One region of the Companilactobacillus zhachilii genome, then DNA from elsewhere that is predicted to be linked to it. Evidence: a T-box and tRNA genes for the amino acid it is inferred to sense, from the RefSeq annotation. Region 1 holds a T-box; the other holds one or more tRNA genes.
The links. The T-box of region 1 lies ahead of leuS (leucine--tRNA ligase). A T-box ahead of a tRNA ligase gene usually reads a tRNA of that ligase, here a tRNA-Leu.
Positions count from the first base shown of each region.

Region 1 (6,401 bases):
TCATGAACGCAAAATCGAAGATAGTCGTTTGACTAGATTAAATAATAAAAAGAGTAAGAACGCAAACTTACGCAAGAATATGTCGATTTTAGGATCAAGCATGTTTGTTGGTGCAACAGTGGCTGAGGTTGCCAATATTTCTGCTCCAACGCCTGTTAAAGCCGAAGCTTTATCTGTAAGTAATTTGTTGAATCAAAATTCAGCAGCAGTAGCAACTCCAGTTACATCAACCGGTGTTGGAGACCAACAGTTTATTGATTACATTGGTAATTCAGCACGTAAGTTGGCTTCTAATAACGACTTGTACGCATCAGTTATGATTGCTCAAGCATTAGTTGAAAGTGGCTGGGGAACTAGTGGTTTGGCTAGTGCTCCCAATTATAATCTTTTCGGGATTAAAGGTGATTATAAGGGTGCATCAGTTAATATGGGTACGCAAGAAGATGACGGAACAGGTAGTCTTTATTCAATCAGTTCCGACTTTAGAAAGTATCCTTCATATAAGGAATCACTTGAAGATTATGTATCCTTACTTCGGGGTGGAACTTCCGGTAATTCCCAAATGTATGCTGGTACTTGGAAGAGCAATACTAACTCATACAAGGATGCTACAAAGTATCTAACGGGCCGTTATGCTACCGATACAACTTATGCAGACAAGCTCAATAGTGTCATCGAAAAGTATAATTTGACACAATTTGACACTGCTGCTACTGATAAGGATCAGACATACACAGTCGCTCAAGGTGATACTTTACAGTCAATTGCCGATAAATTTAACATGACGACTGATACGTTGATGAGCTTAAATAATTTGAAGACGGATAATTATCTTTATGCTGGTAAGACACTAGTTGTTAGACAAGTTATTGGAGCTGATGGTCAACCATTATCAATGAGTAATTTGTCGAATAAGAATACATCGACACAAGATACAGGTAACGTTGGAGATGCTTACGGCAGTCAACAAGCACCGGTAATTGTGCAAGATGAACGTAACGGTGTGAAGAAGTATGTACCATCAAATGATTCAGATTCTGATTCATCGTCAATCAATGTTCAAAATGATTATAGTGCCAATGACTCAAATGATTCAGGCAGTCAAAAAAGTAAATCAGTAACCGTTCAAAGCGGTGATACGATTGACTCTATTGCCTCACAAGCAGGTACAACTGTTGATAACGTACGCCAATTAAATAACTTAAATTCAGATTTATTGGTTGTCGGACAATCATTATTGGTATAAGATATAAAACAACGGAAGTAGTAGATAATAAAAAACTTTTCAGAAAGCGTATGTTGCTGTGAATGCGTAAGTTTTTGTTTTCGAACTCGTCCACTAACAATAGTTGCCGAACCAAAGTAAGTGACTGCGCCTAATCCTCGTTAAGGATTTCAAGAGTCGTGCTTATTTAGGTACGGAACTTAGGTGGTAACGCGATAACTCGTCCTATGATTAATTAATAATCATAGGACTTTTTTTGTATAGGAGGAAAAATATGTACAATCACAATACCGTGGAAAAGAAATGGCAAAAGTATTGGAAAGAAAACCAAACTTTTAAGACAACTCAGGATCCAAATAAGAAGAATTTTTATGCGCTAGATATGTTTCCATATCCATCAGGCCAAGGTCTTCATGTGGGACATCCAGAAGGTTACACAGCCACAGATATCATCGCTCGTATGAAGCGTGCTCAAGGATATAATGTTTTACATCCAATGGGCTTTGATGCCTTTGGTTTGCCAGCAGAACAATATGCTTTGAACACTGGTAATAACCCCGCTGACTTCACTGAAAAAAATATTAATAACTTCAAGCGTCAAATCAATTCTTTAGGTTTCTCATATGACTGGGACCGCGAAGTTCGTACGACTGATCCTAAGTTCTACAAATGGACTCAATGGATTTTCGAACAAATGTACAAAAAAGGTTTGGCTTATGAATCAGAAACACTAGTTAACTGGTCACCAGATCTAGGTACAGTGGTTGCCAATGAGGAAATTATTGACGGTAAGACAGAACGTGGTGGTTTCCCAGTTGTTAGAAAGCCAATGCGTCAATGGATGTTGAAAATCACTGCTTATGCTGACAGATTACTTGATGATTTGGACGATATCGATTGGCCAGAAAATATCAAGGAAATGCAAAGAAATTGGATTGGACGCTCAGTTGGGGCACAAGTGACATTTGATGTGGCTGATTCAGATGATAAGATCAATGTCTTTACAACTAGACCAGATACAATTTTTGGTGTTGAATATATGACTTTAGCACCGGAACATAAGCTAGTTGATAAGATTACTACACCTGAACAAAAAGCCGCGGTTGATGCATATAAGGAAGAAGTTTCACATAAATCAGATCTTGATAGAACTGATTTGAATGATGAAAAGACTGGTGTCTTCACTGGTGCATATGCAATTAACCCAATTAATGGTAAGAGAATTCCAATTTGGATTTCAGATTATGTTTTGGTTACTTATGGTACTGGAGCAGTTATGGCAGTGCCTGCACATGATGAACGTGATTATGACTTTGCTAAGAAGTTCGATCTTCCAATGCAACAAGTGATTGAGGGTAACCTTGATGATGGCGTTATAACGGCTGATGGCAAGCATATTAATTCTGATTTCTTAGATGGTTTGCACAAAGAAGATGCCATTCAACGTGCCATTGAATATATGGAAGACAAAGGCTTTGGTGAAAAGAAAGTTAACTATCGTCTACGTGACTGGGTCTTTTCACGTCAAAGATATTGGGGTGAACCAATTCCTGTTATTCATTGGGAAGATGGGACAACTTCATTAGTTCCAGAAGATGAGTTACCACTTAAATTACCAATGGATTCAGATATTAAGCCATCAGGTACCGGTGAAAGCCCACTAGCTAATTTGACGGATTGGGTTAACGTTGTCGATAAGAATGGCCGTAAAGGTCGTCGTGAAACAAATACAATGCCACAATGGGCTGGTTCATCATGGTATTACTTGAGATATATCGATCCTAATAATGATAAAGAATTGGCTGACTATGATTTATTGAAACAATGGTTGCCAGTTGATCTATATATCGGTGGAGCAGAACATGCCGTACTTCACTTGTTGTATGCTCGTTTCTGGCACAAGGTATTATATGATTTGGGTGTTGTCCCAACTAAAGAACCTTTCCAAAAACTCTTTAACCAAGGGATGATTCTTGGAAAAGGTCACGAAAAGATGTCTAAATCAAAGGGTAATGTCGTTAATCCTGATGATGTAGTTGAACAATATGGTGCCGATACATTGAGAACTTATGAAATGTTTATGGGTCCTTTGGATGCTTCAATTGCTTGGTCAGAAAATGGCTTGTCCGGTTCATCTAAGTTTTTGGATCGTGTTTGGAACTTGTTTATCAATGATGATGATTACAGCACCTTGAAAGATGACTATGTTACTGATGAAAATGACGGTAAACTTGATAAAGTTTATAACGAAACTGTTAAGAAAGTTACTGAAGACTACGATGCCTTACGTTTCAATACAGCTATCTCACAAATGATGGTCTTCGTTAATGAAGCTCACAAAGTTGATACAATGCCAAAGGCTTATGCTGAAGGATTAGTTCAATTGTTAGCTCCAATTGCACCACATATGATGGAAGAGTTGTGGAGTAAATTTGGCCACACAGATTCAATTTCATACGCTAAATGGCCAACCTATGATGAAGCTAAATTAGTTTCTGATACAGTTGAAATTATCGTTCAAGTTAACGGTAAGCTAAGAGACAAGCTTCAAGTTGCTAATGGTACAGCTAAAGAAGAACTTGAAAAACTTGCAACAACTGATGAAAAAGTTCAAAAGTTCATTGATGGTAAAAATATTGTCAAGGTAATTGTTATTCCTAATAAGATTGTTAACATCGTTGTTAAATAATTGAATTAAAGACACAAAAAAGGCTTCGGAAATTAATCCGAAGCCTTTTTTTAGATGACAAATTGGAAAGTAAACACAAATTGATTGTTCAAGCGTTTATATTATATGAAGGAATTTCAAATCATGAATAATTGCAAAATAGAGATTTTAGGTGAGTTTGTTTTGAAATGTTTACTTTCCAACATTCAACAAACATATTTTAGCATTTTTTGATTATTTTGTTACTTTACAATTTTAGTATTTTGTAAAAATTGGTATATTTGTGGCACGATTTTTAACACCGATTGAGAGTTATTCAGAAAAAGGTAAGGGATAGTGTAGAAAATATTTTTCTGTTTTGAAGAAACGCTTTCAATAAAACCAATTTGAATCTTAAGTTCTTAGAAATTAATTTGCTTTTTAGACAATTTAAGTGTAATTTAAAATTTTTAGGAAGATTATTTTGCTATAATTAAATGGACAGTTTTTAAGGTGGTGCATGTTTTGGGCGTAAATAATAGCCATGATGAAGAAGAAGTAATGCCAGTAATAGATCCTGAATCTTCTCAGGATACGATGTTAAAAGGTTCAGCTTGGATGACCGCTGGTAGTATTTTTTCTCGTATTTTAGGTGCAATCTATATCATTCCATGGATGGCATGGATGGGATCATATTATCCAGCAGCTAATGCATTGTATGCTAAAGGCTACAATATTTATAGTTTGTTTCTGATTGTTTCAACAGCGGGAATTCCTGGTGCAATTTCTAAGCAAATATCACATTATAACGCACTTGATCAATACGCGACTGGTAACAAGTTGTTCAAGCATGGTCTCAAGATTATGACTTTCATGGGAGTTATTTTTGCGGCAATAATGTACTTTGGAGCTCCCATTTTGGCAACTATATTTACTGATGGGGATCCTAGAAGTATTCCAGTTATTAAATCATTGGCAATTGCGGTTTTAATTATTCCAATCTTAAGTATCTTACGTGGATATCTGCAAGGATATTCAGATATGGCTCCATCAGCTATTTCACAGTTTATTGAACAAATTGCTCGTGTAATTTATATGCTGTTGGCTACTTATATCATTATGATTATGAACAAGGGAAGTTATATTAATGCTGTAGTACAATCAACTTTTGCGGCTTTTATCGGAGCTGCGGTTGCGATTGGCATTTTAATATTGGCCTTGTTAAAGCGATTACCAAAACTGAGGCATTTGTCACGTAATGGTCAACCAGTAGCAGATGTAAATGAAACTAACTTTACACGTGAAATCTTCCAACAAGCGGTTCCATTTATTATTTTGGATGCCGGTATTACATTCTTTAACTTATTTGATCAATCAACATTCAATCAATTTATGAGAATGTTTGTTAGTGCCACTGGTGCACAGTTAGATAATTACTATTCATTGTTTGGTTTTCAAGCCAATAAGTTAATTATGATAATTGTTTCATTGTCCACGGCGATGGCAGTTACAGCAGTTCCAATCTTGTCGGGGTTGTACTCTAAAGGTAACAAGAAAAAAATTGAGGGACAGATTTCTAATACGCTGGAACTATTTTTCTTTATTATGATTCCTGCTTCATTAGGAATGTACGCCGTGGCACAACCATTGTGGACAACCTTTTACCGCTATGACGCTTTGGGCGTTTTGATGTTACAATTTTCATCAATAATCTCTATTTTACTTGGTTTATTCACGGTTTTATCAGCCGTTTTACAAGCGTTATATCGTAATAGATTAGCTATTAAATACTTTGTTTATGGTTTTATTGTCAAAGTCGCGATGCAGTTGCCTATGATTTGGCTCTTCCACGAGTTTGGACCGCTTGTTGCAACAAGTATTGGTATGGCTGTCGTTTGTTGGTTAATGATCCGTGAATTACATGCGATTTATCCATTTAATACCGGACGAATTTCTCGAAGAATTAGTGGAATTATTCTCTTTTCATTGATTATGTTTGTCTCGGTTATGTTGGTTAATTGGATTGTATTCCATTTCGTTGGCAATTCAGACCGAATCATCAGTGTTGTCGTCCTAGTTGTTGAGGCAGGATTGGGTGGCACGATTTATGGTTACCTAGTTTTAAAGACAATGTTAGCTGATAAGATTCTTGGAGCTAGAGTAGAACGAATTAGAAGAATTTTTAATATTAGATAATTTGATTTATATTATTTGAAAATAAAGAGCTAGATATTTTTTCTGAATTTATATCAAGAAAAATATCTAGCTCTTTTTTTTGTAGGGATTGTGACATAACTATTTTTGTATTAAACGTGCGACAAAACATAGCTTTTTCTGCACTCTCTATTTTACGTTAATTTTTATTCGTCGTTTGTTGACTGAATTCGTTCATATATTTTGGCAGTTTTTCAATAATCTTTGAAGGTAAGACTACGTAATTCTTTTTGTAGAGTTTGTCACCAATAACACTATGGATTAGTAATGCTGCTTGGATTGTTGCTAAAGAGTAACCAAATTGACTGACGAATC
Region 1 is NZ_CP031933.2:982,731-989,131, forward strand. Features, by position in the region: gene D1B17_RS04345 (glucosaminidase domain-containing protein) at 1-1,246, shown strand, start outside; T-box leader at 1,245-1,456, shown strand; gene leuS (leucine--tRNA ligase) at 1,500-3,914, shown strand; gene D1B17_RS04355 (putative polysaccharide biosynthesis protein) at 4,434-6,068, shown strand; gene D1B17_RS04360 (NAD(P)H-hydrate dehydratase) at 6,226-6,401, opposite strand, start outside.

Region 2 (6,401 bases), 360 kb from region 1:
CACTCACATCAACAAAATATCCGCTAGTTACGGACTCAGCCTTGACACTTTGGATTGGTAAAAATGAAAATCCCATTCCTAGTAGAATTGCAAAAAAAGCTACTACAACTTTTCTTTTCATTTTTAATACTTCCTTAGTCTCCTTAGACTAGTTAAAGTATATTATGTTTAAACATATTCAACAATTTTCAAGCTTACTTATATATTTATAAAAAAAATCATCAGCCAATATAGACTGGTGATTTTTTTATTTATTGTAAATTCATTTTGGCGAGTAATGAATCGTTATTATTTGCCTTAGCTAAGTAAAAAGCCAACTTATAATAATCATCATAACTGGCTTCTTTTCCATTGCCATTCTTAATTGCCATCGCAGCTTGATAGTTGAGCTCATCTAGAAAATATGACACATGCTTCTTTTGTGCATATTTTAATCCTGAACGACTGAAGTTAAGTGCTTCTTCGAATAATTTCATCTCATTGTATGCTTCTGCTAGCGTCTTGCAAATGAAAATAATTTCTAAATCACTCGCATTGGATACCTTAGAACCCTTTTCCGCAGCATCATCAATCATTTGGAAATAATATTGTGCACGATCATTGTGCTTTTCTTTTAGATAATTTAAACCTTTGAATAAATAAGCCAACAAAGTATAAATATCATCCATGGACGACTTCGTGAACTGTAATACTTTATCCAAATCAAACAAAGAAACATCCAAATTATCATCCCAGAAGTCCACGACCCCTTTGATCAATTCGTACTGTTTCATATCATTGTTACTAAGCTTTCCTTCCAGCTTTGACATTCTTTCATCGATATCCGTAATCCGATCAAGTAAAACATCTCGTTCGATTTCGTCTAAGATACTCTCTTCTTTTGCGGACGAATCATTTGAGAAGTCACTAAAAACGTCATTCAAAGTTAGACCTAACTTTAAACAAATTTTAATCAAAATATTAACCGTTGGCGCAATATTATGTTTTTCAATTTTACTAATCGTATTTTGAGTACAAATATCGTTAGCTAACTCAATTTGCGTAAAATTCATTTCTCGTCTTTTATTATAAATAATAGATCCAAGAAACAATTGCAACACGCTCCCATCTATCGTAATGACATTTATCAATAATACTATACCACCACATTTAAAAATATATGCTTTTATCTTAAATAATTAATTTAAAAAGAAAATATATTTTATAAAATTTGCACTTGCACAATTTTTCTTGTATATAATAACCATTTTTAAAGAATTGGATGTGTCTTCAAATTATTTATATTATGGATATATGCCGTCTCCAGATTCGGACAGTGGTCACTGGCGGTGCGGAACGGCCCGAGCCAAGGTCTCGGACCTCGGTTTAAGCCTTGCAAGTTCGGCAAGTCTTAAACACGCCCGGTGGTGTAAGAGCTAAAGCTCTAACGCCACTTTCACTGCCAGTAACCACTGTCCGAATCTTCCGACTAGTACCTTATTAACTAAAATATCTCAAATTCTTTTCATGGCTTTTGTTACTATCTTAATAGGATTCTGGAACAACTATACTATTAAAATATTTATCCGTATTAGAATAGATTCTTATCAGACTAACTTGAAGGCAAACCCTAGTTACTTCATTTAACATTAGATAATACATGAACCAACACAACAAAAAAAAGCAGTCAGACAAAATGTCCAACTACTTTTGTGATGCGGGTAAGAAGATTCGAACTTCCACGGAGAAAATTCTCCACAAGATCCTTAGTCTTGCGCGTCTGCCAATTCCGCCATACCCGCATGCACGTTCTACTATACACATAAATAAAAATAATTTCAAGCAGTATTTGGGGTTCTTTACCAACTTTGATTCACTTCAAATTTATATTTCATATGAAGTAGAACTTATTTAGCTAATTCCTGAGTTATACCACACTAAAAGCAATTAATATATTGGTACTCTAATCGTTATTAATATATAAACTAGTAAATTTTAATAGCGATTTATTCAAACCGAAGACCCACCTAGCCGGAAGGAGTCAAAAAATTAGGTCGCTATGAAGGTGGTGTAAGAGCTTTAGCTCTTACACCACGGGACGACTTTTGAAATTCGCGTACTTTGCGAAGTTCAAAATCGAGACTTGAGACCTTGGCTCAAGTCGGTCCCCATAGCGACCTAATTTTCTGACTCCTGGAGGCGGCATATTTCAAATTTGAATATCTTTGATATATTTCAACCTACCTCGACATTTGCCACAAACAAATTTCGTTGTATTAATTTTTTTAACGCGTTGATAAATATGATGACACTTATCACACTCATAAATATGATAAGTCTTAACTTTAACTGCACTTCGAATCGGTGAAAACCGTAAACCACCAACCTGCTTCAGCAATATCTTAAACGAACGATCACGATGCTGTGCTGGAAGTCCGTCATTATATAAATGATAATGACACAACTCATGCTTAATAACTCCAACCAAAGTATCCATCCCAAATTGTTGATAAATTTTAGGATTGATATCAATGTGTCGATCTTTCAAATGAAATCTACCGCCGGTCGTTTTCAGTCGAGAATTAAAACATGCTTGATGAATAAAAGGCTTCCCAAAATATTCTTGGGAAACCTTTTTGATTAATTCAGTTAATTCTTGATTATTCATTAAGCCAAGTCAGTCAACTTTTGAATTAATTTAGAAAACTTATCCATATATTCATCTTGCTTCTTTTCTGATTCATCAAAAGCATGACGGTCAACTTTTTTATCATCACCGATACTTGCAGTCATTTCACCGCAACCTTCAACATACTTCTTGAATGCGGAAACAAGTGAAATATGTGTTCCCATTAAACGAGCAGGTGCTTTACCTTTTTCAAGTTTAGCTAAAACTTCTTGATAATTCTTAGTTCCAGTTGTGAAATCTTTTTGAATCTTTGTATATTCAACATCATCGATTTGATCAACTTTACTACGATCCAAGGCATCACGAACTTTTTCATATTCAGGATTTAGTTTATCTTGTTCTTCTTGAATGGATTGAACAGTATTGTTGATCAATTGACCATATTGCATAGCTTTCTTTTGTGCGGCATTCATAATAATTACCTCTTGTTTTCTTCTTGTGTTTTTTCAGTATAAATATCACGTTCAATTGTAAATCTTGGACGTTGTTTTACTTCATTAAAAATCTTACCAACGTACTCGCCGATTACACTAACACTAATTAATTGTACACCACCCAGTGCCCAAATAGATATCATTAATGACGACCAACCAGGGATTACATCTCCATTGATTTTACGAATAAAACTATAAATCAAAAGCAATAAACTAATGAAGACGATGAAGAACCCTAGTCCCATAATCAGCTTGATTGGTACGATTGAAAATGATGTAACACCATCCATCGCAAATTTAAGCATTTTTCGTAAAGGATATTTTGACTCGCCAGCAAATCGTTCTTTACGAGCATAATAAACTTTGGCTGATTTGAACCCAACCAAGGGCACAATTCCACGTAAAAACAAATTTCGTTCACGATAACTTAACAATACCTTGCAAGCACGCTGACTCATCAAACGATAATCCGCTGAATCCGGAACTAATTTAACACCTAAAAAGCCCATGAATTTATAAAACATTTCGGCTGTATCACGCTTGAAAGCTGTATCAGTATCACGATTATTTCTAACGCCATAAACAACTTCGGCTCCATCAAGATATTCATCAACCATCTTAGGAATGGCATTGACATCATCTTGTAAGTCAGCATCTATCGTTATAACGGCATCTGAATCTTTCGATGCACTCGTAACTCCGGCCAATAGAGCACCCTGATGACCAAAATTACGACTCAATTTAACACCCGATACCAAATCAGATTTCTTAGAAAACTCATCAATCAATGACCAAGTTTTATCCTTACTACCATCGTCAACAAAAACAATTTTACTTGTTGGCTTAATCTTTTTCTCACCAATTAAACCTTCAACAATGGCGGTCAATTCTTTTGTCGTTTCATGTAGTACCTCTTCCTCATTGTAACAAGGTACTACGATACTTAATTTAAATAAATCAGACATTCATTTTCCCCCACTTTGATCTTATCCATTCGCAAATTGTAAACAGGCCTAAACCGCCAATAATAGCGATAATAGGTAAAAATTCAAGTCGATATCTGCCTTGCACTTCAATTAACAATTGTACGACAGCATAGGCCATAAGTGGTAGTACTAACAAGAATGTTTTTATATTTGGGTTGTCCTTAAAAAGTCGTAAAGAACCAATCCATGACAAGATAATCAAAACGACCGTTCCCAAATACCCTAGTAACTTCACAAAATTGCTTACTCGTAACGAATGTCGCGTTTCAAAGCCTGTAAAGTCAATGGTAATAGCACGACCGGCCCAAAGGGTTTCGTTCTTATTCCAGAGTAATTTCAGCCAACCATGATTAGCATTCAGATTTTGAATATTTTCACGAATAATCTGATGTTCTTGATGGCTCATCTTGGCACGACTGTCTTTTAAATTAAAACGATTAACCATGCCTTGGTCATAAGAACCATTAGAATTAGCATCCAGACCAACGACGAATTTCCATTCTGAATCACGATTAGTCAAGCCGTAACTATTTAATCCTGAGCTTTTAATCGCCATGCCAGCGGTCGAAAATAGCACTTGATAAATAATTAAGGTCACTAATATTTTACCTAAGTTTTTCCAATGAAATTGGTTATTTTGAATTGCCATATAAAGTAAAGCATAGACAACTATTCCCGCTATAACGACCGGACCAATTGGTCGAATAATACTTCCAAGCGCCAACGTGACACCAGCTAGTGAGCAAGTCCAATATTTGTCTTTCATGATCAAGTAAAACGTTACTAGGAATAGTAACATCCCCAAATACTGATTATCAGCTTGGCTATTGAGTGCAAACCAATCCAAATCAATCATTAAAATGAAGACACTTAAACGAGCAATCTTAACTTTATTAAATAATTGCATTGCCAAAATATATGACATTAATAAAATCAAAACTTGATACAAAACGTTCAACAATTGGATAGCAATAATATTATGTCCAAATATCTTCACCACCGTCATAACGTAGACTAAAAATCCCGTCTGATAAGCCCATTTAGCAAAATAATCATTGTCATACTGATAAATGGCTTTGCCATCCAGTGCTTTCGGTGCCATTCTCCAAAACGCTTTAAAATCACTTACTTGTGTTTGGGGCACTAACTTTAACCACACCAACGCGACGACGGCAAATATTAATAATAAACTAATCAAAATCAATCGATTCAAGTTGGCATCATTATCTCGAATACGATATAAGCAGTACCCACCGGCACCGACAAAAATAATTGCACAAAGAAAAACCAGTACTGCTAATACTGGTTCAACTTTTAAATAATTGATTGTAAAGAAATGTCCCATCTGTACTAACACAACGGTCGTAAAGATAGCGAGGCATGTTAAAACAATTTTACTAATAATGCCTTGAAATTTACTTAGCATTTTATCCCTCTATATTTGCTAGTTTTTTACGGCTTCCTAAGAAACTGTGGAGTTTTTCAATACATGCGTTGATGCTTTCCATGCTTGCAGCATAACTAAAACGCAAATGTCCTTCTCCACCGATACCAAAGAAACTACCTGGTAGAATTGCCAAATGTTCTTCATCCAATAATTCATTAGCAAATTTAACGTCGTCTTGCTCGTAATCTTCAGGAATTTTTGCAAATAAGTAGAAAGCTCCGTCTGGAGTTGGACATTTAAAGCCCAACTCCTTTAAGCCTTCATACAAGGCGTCTCGTCTAACTTGATATTGCTCTTTCATTACCGCTGGATCATTGTAGCCATTCGTATACGCTTCAAGTGCCGCATATTGAGTAATTGAAGTGATGGAAGTTGTTGCTAATTCATGGATCTTATTGATCTGTGAAATGACCTCTGCTGGTCCACAGACAACTCCAAAACGCCAACCAGTCATGGCATGCGACTTAGACAACCCATTTAAAAGAATTGTCTGTTCTGGCAAAATGTTACCAAATGAAACATGTTTAAAACTATAAGTTAACTCACTATAAATCTCGTCACTAATTACAAAAACATCATGTTGTTTTAAAACATCTGCTAAAGCTTGTAATTCATCCTCAGTGTAACTAACCCCCGTAGGATTACTTGGATAATTGAGCAAGAAGATTTTAATACGTGGATTTGTTCTAAAAACTTCTGCTAAAGCCTCAGGCGTCACTTTGAAGCCTGTTTTTGATGTATCCAAGTAAACTGGTGCTGCACCATTAAAGTCCGCATCAGGGCCATAAATGGTAAATGAAGGTGATGGAATTAAAACTTCATCACCAGCTTGCAAAATTGCATTGAAGGCTGAGAAAACACCTTCA
Region 2 is NZ_CP031933.2:626,957-633,357, reverse strand. Features, by position in the region: gene D1B17_RS02735 (SLAP domain-containing protein) at 1-121, opposite strand, end outside; gene D1B17_RS02730 (helix-turn-helix domain-containing protein) at 252-1,052, opposite strand; tRNA gene D1B17_RS02725 (tRNA-Leu) at 1,696-1,781, opposite strand; gene D1B17_RS02720 (SprT family protein) at 2,189-2,647, opposite strand; gene D1B17_RS02715 (hypothetical protein) at 2,647-3,081, opposite strand; gene D1B17_RS02710 (glycosyltransferase family 2 protein) at 3,087-4,067, opposite strand; gene D1B17_RS02705 (hypothetical protein) at 4,060-5,514, opposite strand; gene D1B17_RS02700 (aminotransferase class I/II-fold pyridoxal phosphate-dependent enzyme) at 5,516-6,401, opposite strand, start outside.
Region 2: it has a tRNA-Leu gene. The T-box ahead of leuS (leucine--tRNA ligase) is inferred to sense a tRNA for this amino acid. The anticodon was not compared.